Regions from separate parts of the Streptomyces sp. 71268 genome, predicted to be linked through region 3. Evidence: riboswitches for the same ligand, from Rfam matches in the RefSeq annotation. Region 3 holds a riboswitch; each other region holds the start of a gene.
What was found. Region 3 has a riboswitch for thiamine pyrophosphate ahead of thiC (phosphomethylpyrimidine synthase ThiC). Riboswitches for the same ligand answer to the same signal wherever they lie in the genome.
Positions count from the first base shown of each region.

Region 1: linked by a shared signal. The riboswitch ahead of OYE22_RS07610 (thiamine ABC transporter substrate-binding protein) and the one ahead of thiC (phosphomethylpyrimidine synthase ThiC) in region 3 are both predicted to bind thiamine pyrophosphate.
Region 2: linked by a shared signal. The riboswitch ahead of thiO (glycine oxidase ThiO) and the one ahead of thiC (phosphomethylpyrimidine synthase ThiC) in region 3 are both predicted to bind thiamine pyrophosphate.

Region 1 is NZ_CP114200.1:2,099,200-2,102,906, forward strand. Features, by position in the region: gene OYE22_RS07605 (iron ABC transporter permease) at 1-513, opposite strand, end outside; gene OYE22_RS07610 (thiamine ABC transporter substrate-binding protein) at 735-1,811, opposite strand; TPP riboswitch at 1,808-1,916, opposite strand; gene rlmN (23S rRNA (adenine(2503)-C(2))-methyltransferase RlmN) at 2,212-3,318, opposite strand.
Region 2 is NZ_CP114200.1:6,581,224-6,584,930, reverse strand. Features, by position in the region: gene OYE22_RS26230 (FAD-dependent oxidoreductase) at 149-1,381, opposite strand; TPP riboswitch at 1,610-1,721, shown strand; gene thiO (glycine oxidase ThiO) at 1,719-3,242, shown strand; gene thiS (sulfur carrier protein ThiS) at 3,246-3,470, shown strand; gene OYE22_RS26215 (thiazole synthase) at 3,655-3,707, shown strand, end outside.
Region 3 is NZ_CP114200.1:4,230,136-4,233,842, forward strand. Features, by position in the region: partial or broken gene OYE22_RS16310 (YibE/F family protein) at 1-1,221, opposite strand, end outside; TPP riboswitch at 1,521-1,679, shown strand; gene thiC (phosphomethylpyrimidine synthase ThiC) at 1,672-3,462, shown strand; gene OYE22_RS16320 (hypothetical protein) at 3,646-3,707, opposite strand, start outside.

The DNA of each region.
Region 1 (3,707 bases), 2.1 Mb from region 3:
GCGCCAGGCGGCGAACCGACCGGCTCCCAGGACACGTGCCGCCTCCTCCTGTCGCGGATCGAGCTGCGCCCACAGCCCGCCGACGGTGCGGACCACCACGGCGTAGTTGAAGAAGACATGGGCCAGCAGGATGGCCCAGACCGTAGTGTCCAGCCGAACGCCCCACAGTTCGTCGAGGAGGCCGCCCCGTCCCAACAGGGCGAGGAACGCCGATCCCGCCACCACGGTGGGCAGCACGAAGGGCACCGTCACGACGGCCCGCAGCACCTGCTTGCCCGGAAAGTCGAGGCGCGCGAACACGTAGGCACCTGGCAACGCGAGGGCCAGGGTCAGCCCCGTTGAGGCGGCTGCCTGCCACACGGTGAACCACAGCACGTTCAGTACGTCGGGGTCACCGAGCACGTCGCCGATGCGAGCGAACTGCCAGGCACCGTCGGGGTGGAGCCCGCGGGCGGTGATCGCGGCGACCGGGTAGCCGAAGAAGAGCCCGAAGAACCCGAGCGGCACGGCCATCAAGCCCAAGCGCAGTCCCGCGACACGCCAGGCCCTCGGCGTCCGTCGCCCGTGCTCCGTGCCCCGTGCTCCGTCTCCCCCCGCCCCGTGCCGCACAAGACGTTTCGCACCCTGGCCCGCCGGGGCGCTGGCTCCGTGCCCCGTGCCCCGTGCCTCCGCACCGTCGCGTCCGGTACTCAGCGATTCCGCCCCGTTCGCCGTACCGGGGCGCGAATGGTCGCTCACTTCACGACGAGCGAAGTCCACGACTTGATCCACTGCTCGCGGTTCTCAGTGATCTTTTCCGGAGCGACGGTGGCCGGCTTGGTGATCCGCTCGCCGTACTTGGTGAAGACCTCCGGCAGCTTCGCGTCCCGCCGCACCGGGTTGACGTACATCTTGACCGGTACGTCCTCCTGGAACTTCTTGCTCAACATGAAGTCCAGCAGGGCCTTGCCGCCCTTGCTGTTCTTCGCACCGTCGAGCAACCCGGCGAACTCGATCTGCCGGAAGCAGGTGCCGGTGGCCACCCCCGTCGGGCCCTCCTTGGGCTGCGGCTTGACGCCGACCACCTCGGCGGGCGGGCTGGAGGCGTACGAGACGACGAGGGGCTTGTCGCCCTTGCCCGAACCGCCGCCGGAGCCCGAGAACCGGTCGTTGTACGCCTGCTCCCAGCCGTCCACGACCTCGACCCCGTTGTCCTTCAGCTTCTTCCAGTAGTCCTGCCAGCCGTCGTCCCCGTACGCGCCGACCGTTCCGAGCAGGAAGCCCAATCCGGGCGACGAGGTGGCGGCGTTCTCGGTGACCAGGAGGTTCTTGTACTGCGGCTTGATGAGGTCGTCGAAGGTCTGCGGCGGCGCGAGCTCCTTGTCGGCGAAGTACTTCCGGTCGTAGTTGACGCAGATGTCGCCGGTGTCCACGGGGGTCACGCGGTGCTTCGCGGCATCCAGTTGCAGCTCCGTCGGCACCTGGTCCAGGTCCTTGGCGCGGTACGGGGCGAAGACGCCCTCGTCGAGCGCGCGGGAGAGCAACGTGTTGTCGATGCCGAAGAAGACGTCGCCCTGCGGGTTCCCCTTCGACAGGATGGCCTGGTTCACCGCCGCTCCGGCGTCGGCACCGCGCGCGACCTTGACCTTGTAGCCGGTCTGCTTGGTGAACTCGTCAAGCACCGACTTCGAGACCACGAAGGAGTCGTGCGAGACGACGGTGACCGTCTTGGAGTCCGCTCCGTTGTCGGACTCGCCGCACGCCGCGAGCGTCGTGGCACCCAGTGCGCCGAGCAGTGCCGTGCCCACGGCACGCCGAAGGTAGCTGTTCATCAGTGCGTATGACTCCCTACGCCGGTATGACCCGGATCAGGTTTGAGGGTCTGCGGCCCTTGCGGTGCCGCACTCTCAGCGCGTAGCGCTCCCCTGTCGGAAATGTGCGTTTGTTCGACTCAACGGTATCGCGGCACAGTATCAGCGCATCGCCCACCCAAGATCGCGCCGGCCCGCGCCACGCACACCGTCCCACCCCACGGTCCACGGCCAGGGACCGTGCCCGTCAGCCTGACGGCCCAACGGGCATGGGGCACGGGGCACGGGGCACGGGGCACGGGGCACGGGGCACGGGGCACGGGGCACGGGGCACGGGGCACGGGGCACGCCAAGCATCGTGCACCGCGGAATGCTGGTGCGTACGGAAGTGGGGCCGCCGTGGCGCGCTCCTCACGCCCCGTCAGCGCTCGGAGGCCGCCAGCTGCCCGCACGCACCGTCGATCTCTTGACCCCGAGTATCCCGAACGGTCACGGGCACTCCATGCGCCTCAAGCCCCGCGACGAACGCGCGCTCGTCCTCGGGGCGCGAAGCGGTCCACTTCGATCCGGGCGTGGGGTTGAGCGGAATGAGGTTGACGTGCACCCGACGTCCGCTCAGCAGCTTGCCCAGCAGGTCGGCCCGCCACGCCTGATCGTTGATGTCCTTGATGAGGGCGTACTCGATGGATACCCGGCGGCCGGACTTCTCCGCGTACTCCCACGCGGCGTCCAGGACCTCGCGGACCTTCCAGCGGGTGTTGACCGGCACCAGGGTGTCGCGCAGCTCGTCGTCCGGCGCGTGCAACGACACAGCCAGGCGGCACTTCAAGCCCTCGTCGGCGAACCGCAGCATCGCCGGCACCAGGCCCACCGTGGAGACGGTGATACCGCGCTGGGAGATGCCCAGCCCGTCCGGCTCCGGGTCGGTCAGCCGTCGGATGGCGCCGACAACCCGCTTGTAGTTGGCGAGCGGCTCGCCCATACCCATGAAAACGATGTTCGACAACCGCGCGGGCCCACCCGGCACCTCACCGTCACGCAGAGCACGCATGCCGTCGACGATCTGGTGCACGATCTCCGCGGTGGAGAGGTTACGGTCCAGCCCGGCCTGGCCCGTGGCGCAGAAGGGGCAGTTCATGCCGCAGCCGGCCTGCGACGAGATGCACATCGTGACCCGGTCCGGGTAGCGCATCAGCACCGACTCGACCAAGGTCCCGTCGTGCAGTCGCCACAGCGTCTTACGGGTGGTGTCGCCGTCACAACTGATGTGCCTGACGACGTTCATCAGGTCGGGCAGTAGCTCCGCGGCCAGCTTCTCGCGTGCGGCCGCGGGGATGTCGGTCCAGTTCGCCGGGTCGTGCGTGTACCGAGCGAAGTAGTGCCGGGAGATCTGTCCAGCACGGAAGGGCTTCTCACCGATCGCGGCCACGGCCTCACGGCGCTCGGCGGGGGTGAGGTCGGCAAGGTGCCGCGGCGGCTTCTTGGCTCCGCGCGGCGCGACGAAAGTGAGTTCTCCGGGTGCAGGCATGGTGCATCTAGTGTCGCAGACATACGGGCAAGACCTCGCCGTCCGCGTACGGCACCCTCGAAGTACGCGAAACCGCAGCTCACGGCAGCTATCCGCGACATTCAGACCGAAACCCGCGACCTCCGGCGGCGCCTCGCTCACCGCCCCTTCAGCTCATCCCGACAGGCCACCGCACAAGCGATCTCGCTCCGCTGGCAACCTCGCCCACACGGCAAAACACCTCGACGATCCGGCCCGCCGCACGCTCCGTACGCCGTGTCATTCCGCCGCCCCGCCCTTACGCCTCGCCTCCACCCGGCGACCTCGCGCCAGATGACGCCCCGTGCTCCGCGCCCCGTACCCCCACTCACACCGCTCCGCCCCAGCGCCCTGCCCACGCCGCCGCTCCG
Region 2 (3,707 bases), 2.4 Mb from region 3:
CCGGTACGCGCCAGCCGGCCACCTCGCCCAGCCCGCTCGCCGGGCGCCCGCGAGGGGCGGCGGGCCCCACGCGGCGCGCCCGCGGGCCCCTGCCGCCGGCCTGGCCCGCCGCCCGCGGGCCCCTGCCGCCGCCAGCCCGGCCCGCGCGTCAGCGGACGGCGGACTTGAGTGGCACCGACGGGTCGGCCGCGCGGGCCTCGTCCAGGTGGGCGCCCTGCTCGATCAGCTTGCGGCCCTGGGTCAGGTCGCGCGGGCGGCCCACCGCCAACAGGGCGATCAGGGCCCCGTCGCGCAGCCAGCACACGCTCCAGGCGGCGCTCGTCGGGTCGCCGCGCCAGACCATCGTGTCCGCGGCCGTGTGGTGACCCGCGTACTGCACGAACCGGCCGAACTGCTCGGACCAGAAGTACGGCACCGGGTCGTAGACCGGCCCCGTGAAGTGCGCGGCGTCACCGCCGACGATGTGGGCCGCGACCGTGCGCGGCCCCTGGAGCGCGTTGTCCCAGTGGTGCACGAGCAGCCGCTGGCCGTAGCGGGCCGAGGGGAAGGAGACGCAGTCGCCGACCGCGTACACGTCGGGGGCCGAGGTGCGCAGCGCGCCGTCGGCCCGCACGGAGCCGTCGGGCCCCAGGGCGATGCCCGACTCCGCCAGCCAGCCCGTCGCGGGCCTGGCCCCGATGCCGACCACCACGGCGTCGGCCGGCAGCCGGGTGCCGTCGGCGAGCGAGACCGCCCCCGGCTCCACGGCGGCCACCCGCGCCCCGGTGCGCAGCACGGCCCCGCTGTCCGCGTACCAGCCGACCATGTGCGCGGCCACCTCGGCCGGCAGCGCGCCGGCCAGCGGCCGGTCCGCGGCCTCGACCACGGTCACCGCGCAGCCCGCCTCGCGGGCCGCGGTGGCGAACTCGGCCCCGATCCAGCCGGCCCCGACGACGACGATGTCGTGCTGTGCGGCGAGCACCGGCCGCAGCCGCTCCGCGTCATCCAGCGTGCGCAGCAGGTGCACGCCGGGCACGCCCTCGCTGCCGGGCAGCGCGATCGGCTCGGCGCCGGTGGCGATCACGAGATGGGCGTACGGCACCGGGCCCGCGTCGGTGACCACGAGGCGATCGGCCGGCCGCACGCCGGCCACCCAGCGGCCGAGCTGGAGGTCGATGCCGAGCGCGGCGAAGTCCACGTCGAAGGCCGACCCCTCGGCCTTGCCGAGCAACACCGCCTTGGACAGCGGTGGCCGGTCGTACGGCTGGTGGGGTTCGCCACCGAGCAGCGTGATGGTGCCGGTCCAGCCCTGCTCACGCAGGGCGACCGCGGTCTGCACCCCCGCCATGCCGGCCCCGACGATCACGACCCGGCGGTCGTCGCCGCTCGGGCCACCGGTCACGGCGCGGCCCTGGCCGCCGTTACGCGTCTCCTCGGTGTCCTCGCTCACGCGATCACTGTAGGACGAGGCGTCTCACGGGCCGCAGCGCCGTGCGGGGAGATCTCCGACACAAGGTCGCCCGCCGTGACACGGCGGGCCCGCGCTCCGGGCGCGGGGTCGGTGGCCCCACCACGGATACCGGGCCCGCTCCGTTTCGGGGCCACGGGGGGCGTATTAGGGTGGCGGGTGCACACCACTCGCGGGAGCCCGGACGCACCGGGCTGAGAGGGGGGCTGGCGGCCCCCGACCGTACGAACCTGATCCGGGTCATTCCGGCGAAGGGAGGGGCTGGACGCCCATGCACGCGTCTGCCGAGGACCACGCGGCCGCCCACGACGGGGCCGCCGCGACCGCGCCCCCGTACCACGAGGACCCGCACCGTCCCCCGCCCGGGGCCCGCCCCGCTGACGCGCGGCGGCCCGCGCCGCAGGGGGCGGTGGCGGCGCGGCCAGCGGCCTCCGACGTCCGCTGTGACGTGCTGGTCATCGGCGGCGGCATCATCGGCCTGGTCACCGCGTGGCGCGCCGCCCAGCGCGGGCTGCGCACCGTGCTGGCCGACCCGGCGCCCGGTGGCGGGGCCGCCCAGGTCGCGGCGGGCATGCTGGCCGCCGTCACCGAGACGCACTACGGCGAGGAGACGCTGCTCGGCCTGAACCTGGCGTCCGCGCGCCGCTACCCCGACTTCGCCACCGAGCTGACACAGGCGAGCGGCCAGCCCACCGGCTACCGTGCCTGCGGCACCCTCGCCGTCGCGCTCGACAGCGACGACCGGGCGCAACTCCGCGACCTGCACGCCCTCCAGCAGCGCTGCGGGCTCGACGCGCGGTGGCTGACCGGGCGTGAGTGCCGGCGCCTGGAGCCGCTGCTCGCGCCCGGCGTGCGCGGTGGCGTGTGGGTCGAGGGCGACCACCAGATCGACCCCCGGCTGCTCGCCGCCGCCCTGCTCACCGCCTGCCGGCGCGCCGGGGTCGACTTCCGGCACTCCTGGGCGCGCCGACTGACGCTGGCCGGCCCCGGGGACGCCCGGGAGGCCGCGGAACACGCCGGTGACCGGCGCGCGACGGGTGCCGTGCTGGCCGACGGCGCCCGGGTCGCGGCGGGTCAGGTGGTCCTCGCCGGCGGCAGCCTCAGCGGCCGGCTCGCCGGGTTGCCCGCCGACGTGGTGCCGCCGGTGCGGCCGGTGAAGGGCCAGTTGCTGCGGCTGCGGGTGCCGGCCCCGCTGGCCGCCGCGGGGCCGTTCCTGTCCCGCACCGTACGGGCCGTGGTGCGCGGCGGGCAGATCTACCTCGTGCCCCGGGTGAACGGCGAGCTGATCGTCGGGGCGACCACCGAGGAACTCGGCTGGGACACCACCGTCACCGCGGGTGGCCTGTACGAGCTGCTGCGGGACGCGCACGAGGTGCTGCCGGGCGTCACAGAGCTGGAGCTGGTCGAGACGCTGGCCGGGCTGCGCCCCGGCTCGCCCGACAACGCGCCGCTGCTCGGCCCGACCCGGCTGCCCGGCCTGGTCCTGGCCACCGGCCACCACCGGAACGGCGTGCTGCTCACCCCGGTGACCGGCGACGTGCTGGCCGAGGTGCTGACCACCGGCGAACTCCCCCCGTACGCCCACCCGTTCACGCCCCTGCGCTTCCCCCCAGCGCCAGCACCAGCACCAGCACCAGCACCAGCGACCGTGCCAGTCCGCGAGACGGCCAGCGGCGGCCCCACGCCGCCGCCGTACGACACGTCACCGGTCGCGCCCGCCGGGCCCGCGCCGGCCCCGGCGCCCGACCGGCCCGCCCTGGCCACCCGGCCGACCGACGCACCCCAGGAGCCGTAAGCCATGACCGTCTCCCCTCCCGCCACCCTCACCGTCTCCGTCAACGGCGAGCCCCGGCAGGTGCCGGACGGCACCACGCTCGACCAGCTCGTCGCCACGCTCACCGCCGCGCCGGGCGGCGTCGCCGCCGCCGTCAACGAGGCGGTCGTCCCGCGCGGGCAGTGGCCCGCCACCGCGCTGTCCGCCGAGGACCGCGTCGAGGTGCTCACCGCCGTACAGGGAGGCTGATCCGTCCCCCATGTCCCACCCCGCACTCGACCACCACCACTCCCCCGACACCCCGTCCGACCCGCCCGTCCCGTCCAACCCGTCCAACCCGTCCGTGGGTGCCGACACGGCGCCCACGCCCGGCTTCCTGCCCAGCGCCGACCCGCTGACCATCGGCGACCGGGAGTTCGCCTCCCGGCTGATCATGGGCACCGGCGGCGCGCCCAGCCTGGAGATCCTGGAGCGCGCGCTCATCGC
Region 3 (3,707 bases):
CGCGAGCAGGGTGGTCACCGGCACCGAGGCCACCAGGCCGATGCTGCCGACCAGGGTCCGCACGATCTCCTCGGCGACGATCTCGCTGGTCGCGACCGTGCTCACGCCGCTGTCCGCGATCGAGAACAGCAGCAAGAGCGGCAAGGCGGCGCCCGCGTAGGCCAGCACCAGCGTGTTGACCACCGACGCGATGTGGTCCCGCCCGATGCGCATGGCCGCCGCGTACAACGTGCGCCAGTGTGCCGACGGGTCGGCCTCCTTGAGCTCCCACACCGCCGAGGTCTGGGTGACGGTCACGTCGTCGAGGACGCCGAGCGAGCCGATGATGACGCCGGCGAGCAGCAGGCCCTGGATCTCGATGTCGGGGTAGAGCCCGTGCACCAGGCCGGTCTGGTCGTCGGTGTTGCCGGTCAGGTGGGCCCAGCCGATGAACAGCGAGCCGAGCAGGCCGATCAGCAGCAGCGAGATCAGCGTGCCGAGCACCGCGACGGAGGTCCTGGCGGTCAGCCCGTGACACATGTACAGCGCCACCAGCATGATCGCGCTGCCCCCGACCACCGCCACTACCAGCGGGTTCGAGCCCTGCAGGATGGCGGGCAGGATGAACAGCGTCAGCACCCCGAAGCTGATCGCGAGGGCCACCAGCGCGAACACCCCGCGCAGCCGCCCCACCGCCACCACGGCCAGCGCGAACAGCCCGGCAAGCAGCGCCATCGGCATCTCCCGATCGACGTCGGAGACCGAGTACTGCAGCTCCTTGGGCGCCTTGGGGGCGTACGCCAGGATGAGCTTCTGGCCCTTCTCGAACTGCCGGGACGCGGACGGCTGCACGATCTCGGGGAACGTACGGCCCTTGTCCTTGCCCGACGTCACCTCGATCGTGGCCTTTTCGCACATCTCGTCCTTGGCCGCGCCCCCCGCCGCCGGGTCGCCCGACTGCTGCCCTGGCGGGGGCTGTTGCGGCTGGGCGTGCACGTCCGCGCAGCGCACCTGGTCGATCCGCACCACCCGCCCCGACTCGGTCGTCCGGTCGAAGCCGAGGCCCGAATCGCCCTTGTGGCCCGGCGCCCCGCCCGGCCACAGCACGGCGAGCCCGACCGCGACCGCCACGCTGAACGGGATGAGCACCGCCGCGATCACCTTGCGCAGATGCCGCGACACCGGAGCGGCGGGACCGTGACTGTGGCTGTGCCCATGGCCGTGCCCATGCCCGTGTCCGCCGCCGGTCCCGGGTCCAGACCCGGGCCCGGGACCGGACTCGTGGTCGTGGCCGGTGGGTTCGCCGTCGAACCCGGCTCCGCCCGTGGGCCGTTCGCCGCCCGCGCCCGGCTCCGCGGGGCCGGGCGGTGGGGACGACGGTGGCGGTGGGGGGAGGCCGGGGCCGGGTGGCCGTCCGGGGGCGGGCGGCCCGGCGTGGGGGGTGCGGCCGCCGCTGGGGCCCTGGCTCGGTGGGAGTCATGGTCCGATCATCGCAAGGCCCCCTGGCCCAATCCGCCGGGGAGCGGTTAGCGTGGTGGCACCTTTGCAATCGCGGGAGCTCGGAGCACCGGGCTGAGAGGGCGCTGACCTCCGTACGGGACGACCGGTCGACACCGGCGAACCGCCAGCGGAAACGGCTGCGTCGACCGCCGAACCTGTTACCGGGTAATGCCGGCGTAGGGAGTAGGTCTCATGACCGCATCTGACGCACACACGCCTGCCTCCGTTGAGGCGAACGACACCGACGGCGCGCCGCGCGACATCGGATGGCACAAGGGCTATCTGAGCGGCTCGCGCCCCGACCTGCGGGTCCCGGTGCGGCGAGTGCACCTCACCAACGGCCGAGACGTCACGCTGTACGACACCTCGGGCCCGTACACCGATCCGAACATCGACACCGACGTGCGGCGCGGGCTGCCGCCGCTGCGCGAGAACTGGATCATCGGCCGCGGCGACACCGAGGAGTACGCCGGCCGGCCGCTACGCCCCGAGGACGACGGCATCAAGCACACCTCGCCGCGCGGCGGGCTCAAGAACCTCGACGCGGTCTTCCCCGGCCGCCCCCGCCAGCCCCGCCGGGGCCGCGACGGACAGGCCGTCACCCAACTCGCGTACGCGCGCCGCGGCGAGGTCACGCCGGAGATGGAGTACGTCGCGCTGCGCGAGAACGTCTCCCCCGAGGTGGTCCGCGAGGAGATCGCCGCCGGCCGCGCGGTGTTGCCGGCCAACGTCAACCACCCGGAGATCGAGCCGATGATTATCGGCAAGCGGTTCCTGGTGAAGGTCAACGCCAACATCGGCAACTCCGCCGTCACCTCCTCCATCGAGGAGGAGGTGGAGAAGATGACCTGGGCGACCCGCTGGGGCGCGGACACGGTCATGGACCTGTCCACCGGTCGCAACATCCACACCACCCGCGAGTGGGTGCTGCGCAACTCCCCCGTGCCGATCGGCACCGTGCCGCTCTACCAGGCCCTGGAGAAGGTGGACGGCCGGGCCGAGGAGCTGAGCTGGGAGATCTACAAGGACACCATCATCGAGCAGGCCGAACAGGGCGTCGACTACATGACGGTGCACGCCGGCGTGCTGCTGCGGTACGTGCCGCTCACCGCCCGCCGCAAGACCGGCATCGTCTCGCGCGGCGGCTCGATCATGGCGGCCTGGTGCCTCGCGCACCACAAGGAGAGCTTCCTCTACGAGAACTTCGAGGAGCTGTGCGACATCCTCGCGGCGTACGACGTCACGTTCTCACTCGGTGACGGGCTGCGCCCCGGTTCCATCGCGGACGCCAACGACGAGGCGCAGTTCGCCGAGCTGAAGACGCTCGGCGAGCTGAACTCCATCGCCAAGCGGCACCACGTACAGACCATGATCGAGGGCCCGGGCCACGTCCCGATGCACAAGATCAAGGAGAACATCGACCTCCAGCAGGAGATCTGCGAGGAGGCCCCGTTCTACACGCTCGGCCCCCTGACCACGGACATCGCGCCCGCGTACGACCACATCACCTCGGGCATCGGCGCCGCGATGATCGCCTGGTGGGGCACCGCGATGCTGTGCTACGTCACGCCCAAGGAGCACCTGGGCCTGCCGGACCGCGACGACGTGAAGACCGGCGTCATCACGTACAAGATCGCCGCCCACGCCGCCGACCTGGCCAAGGGGCACCCCGGCGCCCAGGAATGGGACGACGCGCTCTCCGACGCGCGGTTCGAGTTCCGCTGGGAGGACCAGTTCAACCTGGCCCTCGACCCGGACACGGCCCGCGCCTTCCACGACGAGACCCTGCCGGCCGAGCCCGCCAAGACGGCACACTTCTGCTCGATGTGCGGGCCGAAGTTCTGCTCGATGAAGATCTCCCAGGACATCCGCCGCGAGCACGGCGGCGCCCTGGACGCCGCCGCGGCCGAGGCCGGAATGGCGGAGAAGTCCCGGGAGTTCGCCGCCGCCGGCAACCGGGTGTACCTGCCGATCGCCGACTGACCGCCCCTTCCCCGAGCGCCGTCCCGACCCACCCGGGACGGCGCTCGGGCGCGTCGAGGGCCGGAATCGGGCGCGGCCTCGGCGGGGTGGGCCAGGGGGCTTCGAGCGTGGGCCCGGGGCACGGTGCACGCCCGGAGGTAGGGGCGGAGCAGGAGCGCGTCCAGGCGGGCTCGGGGGCACGGGTCATCGAGCGCGAGCGTGGCCGACGGCGGCCTCGGCCAGGCCGGCGATCAGCGGATGGGCCC